Regions from separate parts of the Leisingera sp. ABM4_101 genome, predicted to be linked through region 2. Evidence: riboswitches for the same ligand, from Rfam matches in the RefSeq annotation. Region 2 holds a riboswitch; each other region holds the start of a gene.
The links. Region 2 has a riboswitch for cobalamin ahead of ACXAEK_RS02185 (DUF4198 domain-containing protein). Riboswitches for the same ligand answer to the same signal wherever they lie in the genome.
Positions count from the first base shown of each region.

Region 1: linked by a shared signal. The riboswitch ahead of ACXAEK_RS19210 (TonB-dependent receptor plug domain-containing protein) and the one ahead of ACXAEK_RS02185 (DUF4198 domain-containing protein) in region 2 are both predicted to bind cobalamin.
Region 3: linked by a shared signal. The riboswitch ahead of ACXAEK_RS07940 (aromatic ring-hydroxylating oxygenase subunit alpha) and the one ahead of ACXAEK_RS02185 (DUF4198 domain-containing protein) in region 2 are both predicted to bind cobalamin.
Region 4: linked by a shared signal. The riboswitch ahead of ACXAEK_RS09070 (hypothetical protein) and the one ahead of ACXAEK_RS02185 (DUF4198 domain-containing protein) in region 2 are both predicted to bind cobalamin.

Region 1 is NZ_JBSWTV010000002.1:3,694,149-3,698,609, reverse strand. Features, by position in the region: gene ACXAEK_RS19220 (FecCD family ABC transporter permease) at 1-408, opposite strand, end outside; gene ACXAEK_RS19215 (ABC transporter substrate-binding protein) at 405-1,241, opposite strand; gene ACXAEK_RS19210 (TonB-dependent receptor plug domain-containing protein) at 1,245-3,128, opposite strand; cobalamin riboswitch at 3,289-3,497, opposite strand.
Region 2 is NZ_JBSWTV010000002.1:225,681-230,141, forward strand. Features, by position in the region: gene ACXAEK_RS02170 (TRAP transporter small permease) at 1-70, opposite strand, end outside; gene ACXAEK_RS02175 (TRAP transporter substrate-binding protein) at 126-1,142, opposite strand; gene ACXAEK_RS02180 (LysR family transcriptional regulator) at 1,282-2,187, shown strand; cobalamin riboswitch at 2,307-2,521, shown strand; gene ACXAEK_RS02185 (DUF4198 domain-containing protein) at 2,668-3,453, shown strand; gene cbiM (cobalt transporter CbiM) at 3,464-4,081, shown strand; gene ACXAEK_RS02195 (cobalt ABC transporter permease) at 4,078-4,461, shown strand, end outside.
Region 3 is NZ_JBSWTV010000002.1:1,414,834-1,419,294, reverse strand. Features, by position in the region: partial or broken gene ACXAEK_RS07950 (ABC transporter substrate-binding protein) at 1-166, shown strand, start outside; gene ACXAEK_RS07945 (FAD-binding oxidoreductase) at 219-1,304, opposite strand; gene ACXAEK_RS07940 (aromatic ring-hydroxylating oxygenase subunit alpha) at 1,309-2,544, opposite strand; cobalamin riboswitch at 2,653-2,851, opposite strand; gene ACXAEK_RS07935 (dihydrofolate reductase family protein) at 3,123-3,659, shown strand; gene ACXAEK_RS07930 (TetR/AcrR family transcriptional regulator) at 3,723-4,214, shown strand; gene ACXAEK_RS07925 (DUF1523 family protein) at 4,284-4,461, opposite strand, start outside.
Region 4 is NZ_JBSWTV010000002.1:1,642,826-1,647,286, forward strand. Features, by position in the region: gene ACXAEK_RS09060 (DNA polymerase III subunit gamma/tau) at 1-435, opposite strand, end outside; gene ACXAEK_RS09065 (protein-tyrosine phosphatase family protein) at 632-1,177, shown strand; gene ACXAEK_RS09070 (hypothetical protein) at 1,308-1,712, opposite strand; cobalamin riboswitch at 1,823-2,045, opposite strand; gene ACXAEK_RS09075 (TetR/AcrR family transcriptional regulator) at 2,064-2,684, opposite strand; gene ACXAEK_RS09080 (alpha/beta hydrolase family protein) at 2,755-3,633, shown strand; gene ACXAEK_RS09085 (SRPBCC family protein) at 3,645-4,112, opposite strand; gene nudC (NAD(+) diphosphatase) at 4,170-4,461, opposite strand, start outside.

The DNA.
Region 1 (4,461 bases), 3.5 Mb from region 2:
GCCCTGCGGCCCGGCGAGCGCCATTACCAGGAATACCCCCGCCAAAGCGCCTGCCAGCGCCGCCAGTGGCAGGCCCAGCGTCAACGAGGCCGCAAGCCCGGTGTTGATCGCCAGCACCGCTCCCAGCGCCGCCGAAGAGGACACCCCGATCAGTCCCGGTTCCGCCAGCGGGTTGCGCAGGTAGCCCTGCATCGCAGCCCCCGCCAGCCCCAGGCCGCCGCCGATGATAATCGCCAGCACCGCCCTCGGCAGGCGGATTTCCTGCATCACCAGCGTCAGCGGGCCATAGCTGTCGTTAAACAGCGCCGCCAGGCTTTCGCCCATGCCGACATCCGCGGGCCCCACTGTCAGCGAGATCAGAAACAGCACAATGACGGCAATGGACAGTCCCAACATCAGACGGGTCATTCCCGGCTCTCCTTTTCGGCGAACAGGCGGCGCTCCTCAGCCAGGATTTGCACCGCGCGCAGCACATGGGGCGTGCCGCAGACCCAATCCGCATCGCGCATCTGCCCGGCACCGCTTTGGGCCGCCAGCTGCTGCACGACGGGATGTGCCAGATTGTCCTCGCTGCGCGAAGCGCGCGGGTAAGGCGAGGTTCCCACCAGCAGGTCCGGCTCAGCCATCGCCAGCACTTCCAGCGGCATCTTGCCGGAGCGGGCGTAACCCAACTCGGCGGCGACATTCCTAAGGCCCGCAGCCTCAAGGATTTGCCCGGCCAGCGATTTCGGCCCGGCGGTGTAATTGTTGGCCGCATAGAGTGCTGCCCGCGGGCGCGTGCCTTCGGCTGGCAGCAGCAAGGCCAGTTGCCTGTCAAATTCTGCCAGAAGAGCGCGGGCGGCCTGTTCCCGGCCCAGAACACCGCCCATCTTCAGGATCCGCTGCCGCACGTCTTCCAGCGAGTTGGCGGGCTGAAACACCACCACGGGCACACCAAGCCGCTGCAGCATATCGGTTGTCGCCCGGGTCGAAAACGTGCCGGCAATCACCAGATCCGGCTTCAGCAGGTAAATCTCCTCTGCCTTGCCGTGATTGATGGGATAAGCCATGGCCTCATCAGCCATGGCCGAGGCGCGGGCGTCCCGCGCGATGTAAGAAACCGAGGCCAGCTGCCCCGGCGCTGCAAGCAGCATCGCCAGCTGGTCGGTGCACAGGTTCATCGACACCACGCGCGACGGCCCGGCAAAGGCGCCGGTGGCGGCCCACAAAAGGGCCAGGGCTATGCCGGGCAAGCTGCGCATGGGTCAGAACGCGGCCCGTACGCCGATATAGGCGGCGCGGCCGCGCTTGGCGTAGCCCCAGACGTCCGCGTAATCCTCGTCGAACAGGTTAGTGACGCGCCCGGTCAGTACGACGTTATCCGTCAGCTCATACTGAGCAGCCACATCAACGGTGGTGTAATCCGGCAGCTCAGCTGTGGCAAAGGAGCCAAAGAACTGGCTGTCCGAATTGCCTGCCACATGCCGGATGTCCGTGGTGACAGAGCCGCGGCCGTTGAAAGTATCCAGTGTGGCACTCAGTAGAAGCTCGTGCTCCGGGCGGCGGATCTCGACGGAGCCATTGGGGTTGGTGGCGTCCAGATAGGTGTAGGACAGACGCAGGTCGAGGTTGTCGGTGGCTTCCAGGCGTGCTGCCAGTTCAACACCTTTGCGATCACTGTCTCCGGCTTGGTTGCGGTAGGAGAACGTGGTTGCGTTCACCATGTAGCTCTCGATCTCGCCTGTCAGTGTCTCGTCGAAATAAGTCACATCAACCAGACCGCGCCCTTGCAGGAATGGCACTTCAACCCCGAAATCGAAGCTGCGGTTTTCTTCCGGCTGCAGGTTCGGATTGCCGAGGTAGGTAGTGGAGCCGAAGGTGCTGTTGGCAAACAGTTCAAAGTAAGAAGGGTTCACGATGCCGGTACCGGCCGAGCTGTGCAGGCGCACACCGCTGCCAGCAAACGTGTAGGAGGCACTGACGGTCCAGCTGGTTGCGTCTTCGAATACGCTGTTGCTGTCGTGACGCACCCCGAGCTGCAGGTCCAGGCCGTTGGCAAAGCTGCCGCGGTATTCCAGGGCAATCGACTTGGTTTCGCGTGTAAAGGCCGGGTTGGAGCTGCTGGAATCCTCTTCCCACTCCAGCATTGCGTTCAGAAGATGGTCTGCTTGATCAGCCTGCTGCCCGTCCAGGCCGAAACTCAGCAGGTACTTTGCTGCTTCAGTCTTGGTCTCGGTCGGGGTGCCGCCATTGAAGGACCGGTCAAAGTCAGTGCGTTCGATTGACAGGCGGTGTTTCAGGCGGCCGCCCAATGTGTCCAGTTCAGCATAGACTTGCGCCAGTTGCTCATCCCGGTCACTGAATTGCGTCGGATCATCCACGACATAGCTGGCCGCATCCGTTGCGGTAAAGGAGGTGCGATCGCTGTCATAGCGTTCATCCGACGTGCGGAAGTTGAAGCCAAGTTTCAGCCAGTCGGTGACCAGGTAGTCGCCTTTCAATTGCAGTGTATTGCGGCGGATGCCGTCTTCTTCACCGCCATCGCCCGAGGTGTCATAGCCGTCGTCATTGTCATGGGCGAAGCTGAAGGCGATACCGCCGCGCTCGGTCCGCGACGAAACCCGGGCCGAGGCCCGGTAGCCGTCGGACCCCGCTTCCGCGCTGCCGCCGTATTCCGTGCCGATGCCGCCGGACTTGGTGATGATGTTGATCACACCGGCCGAGGCGTTGGAGCCGTAGAACACCGACTGCGGGCCGCGCAGGACTTCGATCCGCTCGATATTGGCAGTGTCCAGGCCGGACAGAATGTACTCGCTGTCACCGCCCGAGGCTTCGACGCCGTCGATCAGGATCAGCGTGTGATTGGCTTCGGCACCGCGGATGCGGACCTGGGTAAAACTGTCGCCGGAGCCGTTCACCATCAGGCCGGGGACCGAACGCAGCGCGTCCTGGACGGTGGTGATACCGTGATCTTCGATTTCTTCGCTGGTCAGGACTGAGACTGAGCGGCCGTATTTTTGGGCCTCGACCGGCGTAAAACCGCCGGAGACGATGATCTCTCCCAGATCGGTGACCTCAAAATCCTGGGCGGTTGCGATTACAGGGGTGGCGGCCAGGGCCGCAGCTAGGGACAGGCTTGCCTTGCGCATATTCCATTCCTCCCGGCCCACGCAGCAAGCACAGGCCAAGCGGCTGCCCATACCGGGCAGCATGTTCATAATTTTGGTCTTTGGAAGGCAATGCCCCCGCAGACGGTGAAAACTGCCACCACTACGGAAGGTCCGTTATCTTCGGCGCGCCCCGCACCGCGATAGGGTGATCATCCTGGCAGGTCTCCTGACTTGCGGGTCGAGGCTTTGCTGCGCCTTCCCGCCCCTTGGGGCAGTGGCATACCGCAGCATTGCTCTCCGCTCACAGTTGCGGGGGCAGTCACGGATTCGGCGCCTGTTGGCTACACCTCACCGTGTTCCCTTTTAACCGGGTGGTCTCCCAGCCGGACCAGAATGGCCGGGACTTAGGCAAACTGAACTTATTCTGTCAAGCGCCAAAGTCTAGTGAGGCGGCTTAGAGAGGGCGCCAAAAGGCGTCATCGCAAGAAACTGATTTCGTTAAACTGTTATAACTGAATACTACTTCGGGAGAGGGAAGACTGACGCGATTAGGCTCAAAGTTCTTACTCGGAAGCAATGCTGCATACGTATCTCGCAGTATTTGATTGAAGTGGATGAACGCATGCAAGCTTCACCACCGGCGGTGAACCTCAATCAGTGCATCTACCGCAGAACTACTGCTTTGGCCCTGCCGAGTTGTGGCTGCTTCGATGCTGAGGAATGTCTGAAATGGTCCGGTCAGGCTGATCCATTGCGTCGACTAGTGCCGACCTTGGAAACGCAACTTTCCTCGCATAGCTGCCGCTGAGATCAGGCGCAGCATTCGGTAGAATGGGCTCGATCCCACCCTCCGCTGCAGGGCGCACAAACGGGCAGATCGAGCCCATAGCTACGGTCACCGCTTGGCATGGTCGCTGCAGGTGCATTGGACCGCTCACAGTCCGAAGCGGACATGGCCCGTGCTACCACAGCATTAGATTCTTCCGGCTTGTGTCGCTTCGTTCCCATTCTGATCCTCCGTTTTCCTAAACATAACGGCGGACCACTTCATTGGGGGAGGATCATCGGGGCTAGCTCTATCTCCGAGGGCGTCATCCTTGCCCTTCAGCGGGAATGCCGTCAGATCAACGAAGAAATGCGTTGGCTTGTGGCCGTCGTGGCCGATACTGGCATGCGTCTGGCTGAAGCTGCTGGCCTGCTTAGAGAAAACACCTTGCAGGACGATGAGAGGCAGTGGCTAGCCTAGAATTGTTCCCCGCCCGCAGCGGAGCCTTAAGACGGGCGGCAGTGAGCGGCTGGGTCTTCTTGTCCGTTCTGCCAGGTGTGCGGCCGAGCGTGTCCATGTGCAAGAGGCCGGCAGCAAGCTTGCCTT
Region 2 (4,461 bases):
CCTCGATACGCCCGATGGCACCGTCAATCTTTCCCAGAAAGCCGAAGGGAGCGGGTTTGCCGTCTTGCATGATATCCTCCCTTGGTGCGGCCCCGCACAAATGCGCGCGGGGCCTGAAAGCGGGATCAGTTGCCCGCCAGCTCTGCCTGCAGCGCGTCCAGCAGCTCCTGACCGCGGGCGCCTGCGGTCTCGACATAGGCCGCGGCAGTGTCGCCCGAACGGGCACGGAAGACGTCACGCTCTTCTTCGGTCAGAACCACCAGGCCGATGTCCGGCTTGGCTTCCTTGATCACGTCCAGGCGGGCCTGGTTGAAGTCGGTGACCACGCCGTCGATGAAGCCGGTCATGTCCGCCATGGTGTCGCGCACCAGTTTCTGACGGTCCGGAGTCAGGGTGGCAAACCAGTCGGAGCCTGCGACCACAGTGGTCACCAGTTCCTGCTCACCGGCCCAAATCAGGTGGCTGGTGACTTCATAGAACTTCATTTCTTCGATGGTCGGGATCGGGTTCACCTGGCCGTCGACCGCTCCTAGCTGCAGCGCGCCGAACACCTCGCCAAACGGCAGCGGAGTGGGGCTTGCACCCATGTTCTTGTAGGTCTCCAGCAGGATCGGCGACACCATCACCCGCATCTTGAAGTTCTCGAAGTCCTCCGGAGTGCGGATCTCGCGGTTGGTGGTCCAGACCTGCGGGCCCTCGGAATACATGGTCATCACTTCCAGGCCGCGTTTCTGGAAGTCCGCGTTCAGATCGCCATAGATAGTGTCCGAGCTGCTGAGGATCTTCGAGATCGCCGCCGGGTCGGAGGGCAGCAGATAGGGCAGCAGGAACACCTGGCTTTCCGGCACGATGGTGCCCAGGTTGCCGATCGAGACGTTGGTCAGCTGGATGATGCCGTCCGCCGCCTGCTCAACGGTCTCGGTCGGGGTGCCCAGGGTTCCCATCGGGTAGACGCTCACGGTCACATCGCCATCGGTCGCCGCCTCGATGCGCTTTTTGAACTCCTGCGCATAGGCGTCCATGATCGAGCCCGGAATTTCTTCGATGGCGAATTTCCAGTCTTCGGCAAACACGGCGGCTGGCGCCAGGCTCAGCAGCGCCGCAGCGGCGGTGGTTTTCAGGGTTTTCAAGGTAAAGGCCATGCGGGTCTCCTCCCAGTTGGCTTGGTTAACGGGGTCGGGAGGCACCTCAGCACGAGCTTAGGGATTGAAAAATATTACGTTGATTATATTTGCATGAAAGATTTTTATGTAATGCCTCCCATAACCAGACGGCCATATCATGAAGCTGTTGCACAACACGCTGCTGGAAACTTTTGTCACCGTCGTTGATTGCGGCGGATTTTCTGATGCGCAATATGCCCTTGGTGTCACGCAATCGGCCATCAGTATCCGCATTCGCGACCTTGAAACCTCGCTGGGCTACCGGATCTGCGAACGCGGCCGCGGCGGCTTCCGTCTGACGGAGCGCGGTGAGATCGCTTATCAGAAAGCCCGCGACATTCTGCGCAGCGCGCGCGATTTCGATGCCGAGCTGCTGGAGCTGCGGGATACCATTGCCGGGGACCTGCGGATCGGCACCGTGGATTCGATCGACAGCCTTCCCAGTTTGAAATTTGCAGAGGCCCTGCAGCAATTCCTCGCACGTCCGAATGAAGTCAGGATTGAAATTGTGGTTGCCTCCCCTGCCGACCTGACCCAGCAGCTGATCACCGGTGAACTGAATGTTGCCGTGGCGCCGTTTCGCAGCCAGGTGCCGGAGCTGGAGTATTCAGAACTGTGCTGTGAGGAGCACAAGCTTTACTGCGCGCAGAAGCATCCTTTGTTTGCTGTACCGGACAGTGAAATCAGTCTTGAAACCATCGGGCAGTATCCGTTGTGCCAGCGCTCTTATGACATGCTGGTTTCACCGAAACTTGGATCGCCGGAACCAACGGCGGTTGTGGCCAACATGGAGGCCATGGCGATGCTCATTGAAACCGGTCATTTTCTGGGGCCGCTGCCCACACATTTTGCCTGCAGGCGGGTTGCAGACGGCAGGTTTCGGGAAATCAGGAACAGCCAAATGCAATGGACCTCAACCTTTTATCTCGCAACGCGCCGTGTTCATGTGCTGAGACATGCCGTGGAGCTGTTCGCCCAAGACCTGCAGAACGCTTGCCTTGCTGAAAGCAAGCCGCAGGCATGAGGCAAGACGAAGCACGTCTGCTTGCCGGCTGCAAACTTACAGAAGGAGACAGTGCCTGCAGCGCCGGTGCGGTCAGGTGAACGTGTTACAATTCTCTTGACTCAGAAAATCCGTTTTGCCATTCAGCCAAAGTGACCGGTTCCGCGAGTGTTTCAATGCGCAGCGGAAGAAATAGGGAACACGGTGCGGCGTACCCAAAAGGGACCAAATCCGTGACTGCCCCCGCAACTGTGAGCGGTGAGTGACGCTGAACATGCCACTGGGAACTGTCCCGGGAAGGCCAGCCGAACCAGGACCCGCGAGTCAGGAGACCTGCCGGACGCGAGGAATGGGACTCTGCTTGCAGAGGCCCTCTCTTCTTTTTCAACCGGACGCCGGGGTGCGCGTCTGGCCCGGGCGTTGTTTCGACAATTCCGTGCCGCTACTCCCCGTTGTTCATTCCTGATTGCAGGTGCGCCTGCGTCGTCGAATGAGGACGAAATGAAACTGAACTACCTGGCCGCTGCTCTGGCCGTTTCCCTGCCGGTTACCGCATCGGCGCATTTCCAGCTGAACTACACCGAAAACGCGCTGATCGAGAAGCCCGGCGATGTGCCAATGGGCCTGGTGTTCTGGCACCCGATGGCCAACGGCCATGCGATGGACATGGGCAAGCCCGAAGAATTCTTCATGATCCACAAAGGCGAGAAGACCGACCTGACGGACCGCCTGGAGCCCGCCACCTTCAAGGGTGTTGAGAACGAAGCCTCGGCCTACAAGGCCTCCGTTCCGGTGAAACGCTCGGGCGACTATGTCGTGGTGACCGTGCCCGCGCCTTATTACGAGGAAAGCGAGGACATCTACATCCAGCAGATCGCCAAGGTCGTGCTGAACCGCAACACCCTGCCCACCGACTGGGACCAGCCGGTTGGCCTGGCCACCGAGATCCTGCCGCTGAACAAACCCTACAACGTCATCGTCGGCTCCACCTTCTCGGGTCAGGTTCTGGCCGACGGCAAGCCGGTTGCCGGTGCCGAGATCGAGATCGAATTCATGGCGGCTGAGCCGGATCTCGAGAAATTCTCCACCACCAGCCCGACCGTGGGCGAGATGCCGGGCGGTGCGATTGTTGCCATCGCAGACCAGAACGGCGTGTTCTCCTTCGGTATCCCGAAAGCGGGCTACTGGGGCTTTGCGGCTCTGGGCTCGGGCCCGGCGACCGAGCATGAGGGTAAGGAACTCAGCCAGGATGCTGTGCTGTGGATCCACGCTGAAGAGCTGAAGTGAGACTGACCCCATGCATATCGTAGACGGCGCACTGTCGAACCCGGTTGTGATCGGCGGCGCGGTTGCCGCCGTCGGCGGTATTGCCATGGGTCTGCGCAGCCTGCCGCTGGAGCGTATTCCGGCGGCGGGGGTGCTTTCGGCCAGTTTCTTTGTGGCCTCGCTGATCCATGTCCCGATCGGTCCCAGTTCGGTTCACCTGATCCTGAACGGGCTGGCCGGGCTGGTGCTGGGCTGGGCCGCCTTCCCGGCCCTATTTGTCGGCCTCTTGCTGCAGGCGGTGTTCTTTGGTTTTGGCGGGCTGACCGTCTTGGGCGTGAACGCTGTGAACATTGCCTTGCCAGCGGTTCTGGTCGGATTGATTTTCCGGCCGCTGCTGGCGCGCGGCTCGCCGCTGCAAGGGGCGGTCTGGGGCGGCATCGGCGGCGGGCTGGCGATTGCTCTGACGACGCTTGCCGTGGCAGTGTCGCTGATGCTGTCCGGCGACGAGTTTATCCTGGCGGCCAAACTGGTGTTTTTCTCCCACATCCCGGTGATGGTGATCGAAGCGCTGCTGTCCGGTGCCGCCATCTTCCTGGCCCGCCGGGTGAAGCCCGAACTGTTCATCGACACGAAAGGAAGCCTGGCATGATCCGCGCCTGTGTTCTGATCCTGGCGCTGCTGGCGCCGATACCGGCCTTGGCGCACAACGTGATTTCCTCGGTGTTCCCGTCCGGTTCGGACATCGAGGGCGAAGTGGGCTTTTCCAACGGCGATATGGCCGCGGACCTGCTGATCGAAGTCTTTGACGCGGCCGGGGCCAAGCTGGGCGAAACCAGGACCGATGCCGACGGTTTCTTCCTGTTCACCCCGGCATCGCCGGTCACGCATGTCTTCCGCGGTGATCTGGGCGCAGGCCATGTGGCAGAGATCATTATGGAAGCTGCAGACGTCGCACAGATCATGGGCGAAAGCCCGATCAAGACCGCAGCCAGCCCGGATGCGGCTCCGGTTGGGGCTGCCGGCCTCTCC
Region 3 (4,461 bases), 1.2 Mb from region 2:
GCGCCGCGGCCATATGGAGAAGATCGAGCAGTTCATGCGCGACGACGGCACCGTGATCCAGCCCTATTGGCGCTCGCTCTACCGCCACGCCCGCCCGGGCATCATCGGCGCCGAAAGCCACCCGATCAACGAGATCCACGTGCACAAGCTGGCACTGGAAGCCTGATCAATCTGCAAATGAATGGGCGCGCGCCGGATCCGGCGCGCGCCCTGTTTCTTTAGATGTCCACTTCAACCCGGCCAATCGGGTTGGAGCAGCAGGCCAGGATATACCCCGCCTCCACATCTTCCTCCGAGATGCCGCCATTGTGGACCATATGCACCTCGCCCGCGGTCTTCTTGACCTTGCAGGTGCCGCAGATGCCAAAGGTGCAACCCGACGGGATGTTGAGGCCCGAGGCCTTGGCCACCGCCAGCACCGTGTCGGTCTCGGTGCAGGTCGCCATCACGCCCGACGCCGCAAAGCTGATCTCGGCAGTTGCGCTTTCTTCCGGAACCACATCGTCCAGCTCCGGCGCATCCGCCTCAGTCTCGACCGGCGCGCCAAAGCTTTCCTGGTTGTAGTTCTCCATGTCAAACCCGAGACCGATCAGCATGTCGCGTACCGCCTGCATGAACGGCTCCGGGCCGCAGCAGTAGACCTCACGCTCCAGATAGTCGCCGGCAATCAGGCCTAGCATGATCTGGTTGAGCTGCCCGCGGTAGCCGGTCCAGACCTGATAGGGGTCATCTTCCTCAACCACGAAGTTCAGCTTCAGCCCCGGCACCCGCGACGCCATGCTTTCCAGCTGCTGGCGCGCGATGATCTCGCTCGGGCGCTTGGCGCAGTTGATGAAGCAGACGTCAGGCGACTGGCCGCGGTCGAACAGATACTGCGTCATCGACAGGCTGGGCGTGATGCCGGAACCAGCGGAGATGAACAGGAACTTGCCGTTCGGCCGCTTGGGCAGGGTGAACACGCCTGCCGGGCCAGAGGCCCGCAGGAACATGCCCGGCTTCAGGTGGTCCAGCATCCAGCGGGTGCCGATGCTGTCGGCCTGCGCCTTGACCGTCACCGAAATCGACAGCGGCCGCGACGGCGAGGAGCTGATCGTGTAGGTCCGCCAGACAGTCTCCCCCGGCACCGGCAGCTCCAGCGTCAGGAACTGGCCCGGCTGGTACTTGAACCACGCGCCAGACGGCGCGCGGAAGCTGAAGGTGGCGGTGTTCGGCGCTTCCGGCACAACAGAGACGCATTCCAGCATCTCGTCGTCCTTCCACGCCAGGGTTTCGTCCAGCGTCTCGAAATTGGCCTGCAGTCCCATGCGCTTACTCCGCCGCGATCAGGTGGCGGCCAGTCAGGGCGCGCATCAGATGATCGGCATACCAGTTGGAGAACTGGATGACGCCGCTTTCCTGCACTTCCGAGTACGGACCGGGCTCATACGCGGGCGAATTGATGCCGCGCTGATTGTCCTCGACCACGATGCGGTCTTCGTCGTTGGTGGCAATCCAGACCTCAGTGAGGCGCTTCAGGTCGTAATCCTGCCCCTCGACCGCGTCCTTATGCACCAGCCATTTGGTGGTGACTTCGGTCTCAGTCGGGCTGATCGGGGTCACACGGAACACGATGGAATGATCCGGCAGGAAGTGGTTCCAGGTGGTCGGGTAGTGGAACTTCAGCAAGGTGCCCGCGTCCGCGAACGGCACCCGGCCCAGCTTCCTGGCCACAGCCGCCTTGCCGTCCAGGGTATAGCTCTCGGCGCCCTCGTTCAGCGGCATCCGCGCCAGCCGGTGCTGGCCGCGCGCGTCGATGGTAAAGGCCGACGGAACCCCCGCCGCCTCGATCCGGTCGAAATGCTTTTGCAGGTGCGCCGGTGTCTCGCCGCCTTCGATGCCGGTCACCGACGGGTCTTCCGGGAAGGTCCGGCACAGCGAGGGGTGGTTGCCGCCGCAGTGATAGCACTCGCGGTTGTTCTCCCAGACCAGCTTCCAGTTGCCGTTCTCGATGATCGAGCTTTCATAGGCGACCTTGGCGTTACCCAGGTCATGCGGTTCCAGATACGGACGCGCCACAGCGGCAAAAGCGTCAAAATCCGGCGCCTCATCCGCCAGGCAGATATAGATCAGCCCAGCCAGATCGCGGCAATGCACCGGCTTCAGCCCGTGTTTGGAGGCATCGAAATCCGGCCCCATGTCGCGCGCCCACAGCAGCGAGCCATCCAGCTCATAGGTCCACTGGTGATAGGGGCAGACCAGTTTCGGCGCATTGCCTTTCTTGGCTTTGCACACAACCGAACCGCGGTGGCGGCAGGCGTTGTGGAAGGCACGCACTTCGCCATCGGTGCCGCGCACGATGATGACATTGTAGGACCCCACCTGATGGGTCACGTAATTGCCCGCCTTCGGGATCTCGCAGGCCGGAATGGCAAACAGCCACTCGCGGTAGAAAATCTGGCGCATGTCCAGATCCAGAACCCCCGGATCGGTATAGAACGCCTGTTCCAGGGAATAGTTTTTCTGCCGGCCCATCAGCTTGGCCAGAATCTCGCTGTCCTGAAGCATCTGCTTCTCTCCTTTGCCGCATCCCCGCGGCGTCTTGGCTGGGTGCAGGCATGGGAAGAGAGATTGCAGGCCACGCGCCCGCAACCGCCCGACCGCCGCCCGCGGTTGACGTGTTTTCATGGCAAGGCTGGTTTCCGGACTGTCCCGGGGCCGCGTGGCGGCGGAGCCTGGCACCTTCCCGAAGCATGCGCCTCAGTGGTCTTTGCCAGGCCTGACCCGGGGTCACCGTTGCGGGGGCAGTGCCGGAGTTTCACCAGCTTCCCAATTCTCCGCCCCGAAAGGCGGCACCTTGCTGAGATGGAAAATGCCCGATCACGGGCCGGTCGGCGAAAACAAATCCGACCCGCCGAAACCGGAAAAAGACATGCATGTTTGCCGCTCCAAACCGCACAGGGATGTCCAGAATCTCAAACCGGCACTCGCCAGCCTGTTTGCGGCAAGCGCTTATCTTTCATGCGTTTACCCGTTGCCTGCTGCCGCGAATCGATTCGCGGACACCCGAAAATGCGCCGGTCACTTGGAACTGGAACCACGATTAACTATATGCCGTATAATTAATTGCAACTCAGGAGAACCAGATGACCACCGGCCACGTTTTCATCGCCACCAGCCTCGACGGCTTTGTGGCCCGCCAGGACCACTCGCTGGATTGGCTTTACAAACAGCCTGTTGCCGAAGATGACGATGGCGGTTTTGCGGCCTTCATGGACAGCGTCGATGGGCTGGTCATGGGAACAGGATCATTCCGCACCCTGCTGGGGTTTGATGCATGGCCCTACGCCAAACCGGTTGTGGTCCTCAGCAGCAGCCTGAGCGAACAGGACATTCCCGAGGAGCTGAAGGACAAGGTGCGCCTCAGCACCGCTACACCCGCAGACCTTATGCAGGAACTGCAGGAAGAGGGCTGGAAACGCGCCTATATCGACGGCGGCCGGATGGTGCAGTCCTTCCTGCGGCAAGGGCTGATCGCAGATCTGACCATCACAACGGTTCCGATCCTGATTGGCAGCGGCATCCCGCTGTTTGGCAATCTGGAGCGGGACATCGACCTCCAGGTGGCAAGCTCCCGCACCCTGCCCACCGGCATGGTCCAGACCACCTTCCAGGTGGCCTGATCCATGCCCCCGCGCATGGGGCGCCCTCCCCGGGGCAGCCGGGCTCTCAGCAAGGATGATGTATTGAAAAAGGCCCAGCAGCTGCTCGATGAGGGCGGCAGCAAGGCCCTCACCTTCAAGGCACTGGCAGAGGCGCTTGGCGTCACTCCGATGGCCGTTGCCCACCACGCCGGCACCAGGGACGAGATGATTGCATCTCTCGTCGCCATTGCGTTCGAAGGTGCTGACGCACCATCAGAGGAGGCAACCCCCAAGCTGCGGCTGCGCGGCCTGATGACCCGCTATTGCGCCCAGGTCACCCGGCACCCGGAGCTGGCGAAATGCATCCTGGAAAACCCATCCCTGATCGGCGCCTCCCTGACAAGGCTGACGCAGCACATCGAGGCGGAAATTGCAGCCGCAGGCGTGACCGGCGCAGAGGCCCGCACCCTACTCTGCCTGCTGGTGGATTACACACACGGCTTTGCCTTTGCCGCCGCTGCGGCACCACGCGGGGCGCTTTCGGATGACGACTTCACCCCGGCACTGGACTGGGTGCTCGACCGGATCGAATAAAAAACGCGGGCCATTCAGGCCCGCGCATCCGCTTGTGTCTTCCGGAACCGCCCATCCAGCGACCCCCTCTCACTTTGATTTCCAGGTACCCAGCCAGCGCCGGAACCGCCCCTTGCGCTCGGCAATCGCATCGCCGGCCGCATACAGGCTGTCTTCGGCGCTTTCGATCATCGGGTCGATCCGCGCCTGCCGGAACCGGCGCCAGCGCACATAAATCGCCCACAGGAGCGCCGCCAGCAGCACCAGG
Region 4 (4,461 bases), 1.4 Mb from region 2:
CATGTGGACCTCGTCGATGATGTAGATCTTGTAACGGGCCGAGGCCGCGCGGTATTGCACCGAGTTGATGATTTCGCGGATGTCATTCACACCGGTGCGCGAGGCCGCGTCCATCTCCATCACGTCGACATGGCGGCCTTCCATGATCGCCACGCAATGCTCGCATTTGCCGCAAGGGTCGGTGGTGGGGCCGCCCTGGCCGTCCTCGCCCACGCAGTTCATGCCCTTGGCGATGATCCGCGCGGTGGTGGTTTTCCCGGTGCCGCGGATGCCGGTCATGATGAAGGCCTGGGCGATACGGTCAGCGGCAAAGGCGTTTTTCAGGGTGCGCACCATGGCGTCCTGCCCCACCAGATCGGCAAAGGTTTCGGGCCGGTATTTGCGGGCCAGAACCTGGTATTGCGATTGGGTGGTGCCGCTGGGAATGTCGTTCATGGTGTCTCGTGCCGGATTCGGTGTGCGGGGGTCCCGCGTTCCGCGCAGGGTATTGAAGCGCAGCCGGTTCGTCCACCGCAGAAGGCAGTAAAGCCAGGGCTGCAAAAGCGCTTTGGCTTTCTGCGGTTAGCGGCTAGTCTGGAGGGAAGGGGGAAATGCGGGGGAAGTGCAGGGGCGCGGCGTCCAGGGAGGCGGTATGCAAACTGAAGACACTTCAAAGCCAGCGGTGCAGGAGACTGCCGCGCTGGCCGGCCTGACCATCCACGCGCTGTCAGCGGGCGGCGGCATTCTGGCGCTGTGCCGGCTGCCGGGCGGCGCCGGCGATTACCGCAGCGACCTGATCCAGATCTATCAATGGAAGCCGGGGCTGGTGATCTCGATGACCACCGAGGCTGAGCATGTGGCCGCCGGAGTGCCGCGGCTGGGCGTCGACATCCAAAGCATGGCCTGCCGCTGGCTGCATTTGCCGGTGCCGGATTTCCAGGTGCCGCCACCGGCAGTGAATGAAAAATGGGCCGCCGCCAGCCAGTCGGCGCGGCAGGCGCTGGCAGGCGGCGGCCGGGTTCTGGTGCATTGCAAGGGCGGCTGCGGGCGCTCCGGCATGGCGGTGCTGCGGCTGATGATCGACTGCGGCGAGGACCCGGTCCAGGCGCTGGCGCGGCTGCGCTCGGTGCGGCCCTGTGCGGTGGAGACCGAGGCGCAGCTGGATTGGGCCTGCGCGGGGCAGGGTGTCAAACACTGAGGGCAGCGCCTGACCCTGGGTGGGTGCGAAGCGTCCTCCCGTTTTGCCGGAGGCAAACCTTTGGTTTGACGGGGAGGGGCGGACGCTGCCCGGCGGTGCCGCCGGGCGGATCACTCGCAGTCTGGAATTCTTATAGCGCCAGCATTTGCTCTGCCTGATGCGCCTCTGCCGTTTTCGGCAGCGCCTCCATCAGCGCGCAGGGGCGGGCATCCAGTTGCGAGGCGGCAAAGCCGGTGCCGTCGCGGCTGAGGATCGCATCGGCGAACCGGTCCAGGCCCTCGCGCGGGGCCTCTTCCCCGACACCGCAGAACAGCCGGATCCGGTCATGGCTGGCTACGAACTGCGCCGGGCAGTTGCGCGGGCAGCCGTCCAGCGCGCTGGTGCCGGTGATTTCAAAATCCTCCTGGGTCAGCGGCTTGGCCTTGGTCATCGCCTCGGCCAGCTTGGCGATCATCCGCTCTGCCGCGGGGCAGGGTTTCCCGAGGTATTTGCAATCCGTTGCCGCATAGAAATGCGTCTGGTCCGTCCACATCATGTTTGCGCCCTCCGCGCGTGGTGCGGGGAGTTCTGGGGACAAGAGACCGGATGAGAAAGCGGAAAGCCCCGCGGTGCCATCAGACCCTGTCCGGACACCCCGCCCGGGTTCGAGTTTCATATCCGATGGCAGGTCTCCTGACTTGCGGGTCGCAGCTTTCCCGATCCTTCCCGGCCTCTTTGAGGGCCAGTGGCTCTATCGGGGTCGCTCGCCGCTTACAGTTGCGGGGGCAGTCGCGGAATTGGCCTTGCGCAGGGCGGGGCCGCACCGTGTTCCCTTTTCATCCCGGACACAAGATTCTGTGGCGCGGGAACCATCGGCACAATCGGTAGCGGTTGGATCCCTGAGTTGTCAATCGTTTTTCTGCAGCTGCATTGGGTTTGGCTGGGGTCTGTGCATCTGCAGGTGCAGCCCCCGGATCACATCCGAATCGCGCCGCACCCGGGCCAGCTGCCAGCCGCCTTGCAGCAGGATATAGAAATTCTCGGCAGCGGCGCGGGCCTCAGCCTCAGGCAGGCCCAGGCGCCGGGCATGGGCTGCGGTCCCGGTGATCCAGCCCTCGAACAGCTTGGCGGCGTGCTGGTGGAAAGCCTCGTTCTCCGGCCCTTCGAACAGGGTGGCAGAGACCGGGCAGCCGCTCCATTTGCCCTGTTTGTCGAACAGTTTCGCCAGCTTGTAGCAGACCGTCTTGGCGCCGTCCTGAAAGGTCGGCGCAGGGGTGAAGGAAGCGTCGATCAGTGCTTGCATCTGCTCTGATGCCCAGTCCGCTGCGGCCAGCGCAAGGTCCGATTTGCCGTTTGGGAAATGGTGGTAGAGCGAGCCCTTGGGCGCCTCCGCCGCGGCCAGCAATTCTGCCAGGCCGGTGCCGCTGTAGCCCTTGTTGCGGAACAGCCCGGCAGCCGCGCGCAGCAGCCGCTCGCGGGTGGGGACGGGGCCGTCCGGGGCGGCAGAAGGTGTCGTCACGTCAGTCATGACGGCAGGTTGACAGCATTAGACCGATTGGTCCAGAGGTGGAGTGGACCAATTGGTCTAGGAGGGTGCCATGCTCGACAGCCATGCAGAACAGACGGCAGATATCCGGGTGCAAGAGCTGCGCTTTGCCGCTGGTGAGGCGGTGCTGGCCGGGCGGCTGTATCACCCGGCGGGACCGGCCCGGGCAGCGGTGGTGCTGAATGGCGCAACCGGGGTGCCGCAGGGCTATTACCGGCATTTCGCGCGCTGGCTGGCGGCAGAGCGGCAGATGGCTTGCCTCACTTTTGATTACCGGGACTTTGGGGCCTCGGCGCGTATGCACCCGCGCCGGTCACAGGCCACCATGGCCGAGTGGGCGCTGGCGGATCAGCCAGCGGCCAGCAAAGAAATGCAGCGGCACTATGCGGGTGTGCCGTTGCTGGTGATTGGCCATTCGCTGGGGGCAATGCTGATGCCCCTGCAGGATGGCCTGACGGACGTCGCCCGCATGATCGTGGTCGCGGGCGGCTTGGTGCATCACCACGATCATCCCTGGCCCTACCGCGCGCTGGCGCTGGCCTTCTGGTTCGGCCATGTGCCGCCGCTGGTCCGTGCCTTGGGCTATCTGCCCGGGCGCGCGGTGGGGTTCGGGGCCGACTTGCCGGCCGGTGTCTACTGGCAATGGCGGCGCTGGTGCACCACGCCGGGCAGCTACCTGCCGGAAACCGGCACCACGCTGCCGCAGCCCCGCTGGGCGGAAACCGGCATCCCGGTGGATCTGTTTGCGATGGCGGATGACGACGTGGTGCCGCCCGCGGCGGTCTGGCGGCTGGGCGATGTCTTTGGCGATGTGCCGCAGCGCCGTGCGGTGCTGGACCCGCAAAAAGCTGGCGTGCAGAAGATCGGCCACCTTGGCGCCTTTGCCCGCGCCAATGCCGCGCTGTGGCCGCGGCTGGTGCCGCAGGCCTGACCAGGACTGCCTCAGGCTGTCCGGCTTAGGCGTTCTTCAGTCAGGCGGGCATAATCGGCCAGCCGCAGCTTGAAGCGGCGGTTGAGATTGCTGCGCGCCAGTTTCAGCGATTGTATCAGCAGCCGCCCGGTCAGGGTGGAGGGCGCCAGTTTCAGCTGCGCTGACATCCGGGTCCGCTGCGGCGACAGCGCCAGCAGCTCAATCTCCATCCGGCCGTCGATACCGCTGCCGCCGCCTGTCAGGGCCATCCCGGTCACGGGGGAATAAGAGGCCAGCGTCAGCCGCACGTCGCGCTGCTTGCCGCGGAACCTGAAGCTCAGATCCCAGGCCAGCCCGTTCTCAGGATGCGCAGGGTCGCCGGTGCGCTGCACCTGGATGCCGCGGCGCAGGGCGGAGCGTTCCAGCAGATCGAAATCGGAGATCGCGCCAAAGACGTCGGCAATCGGGGCTTCGATATCTTCTTTGCTTTTGAATTCCATGGATGCCTGCCTCTGCTGCGCGGCCATTCTGCCGTGCTGTTTGCGGCAATATGCAGCTTAGTCCAGCGTGTCTGCAAGCCAGTTCTTGAGCAGAAAATGCGCAATTGCGCCTTTTCGCGCCGGTTTCAGAATAGGATGTCCGCCTGCAAAGGCCGTCATCATGTCCTGGCGGCTGACCCACATGGCATCCTCGATTTCCTCCGGGTCGATGGTGATCTCCCGGCTCAGCGCCTCACCCGCACAGCCGAACATCAGCGACATCGGAAAGGCCCAGGGCTGGCTGGACAGATAGCTGACCGCGCCCACCTGCACGCCGGTTTCCTCCAGCACTTCGCGGCGCACCGCGGCC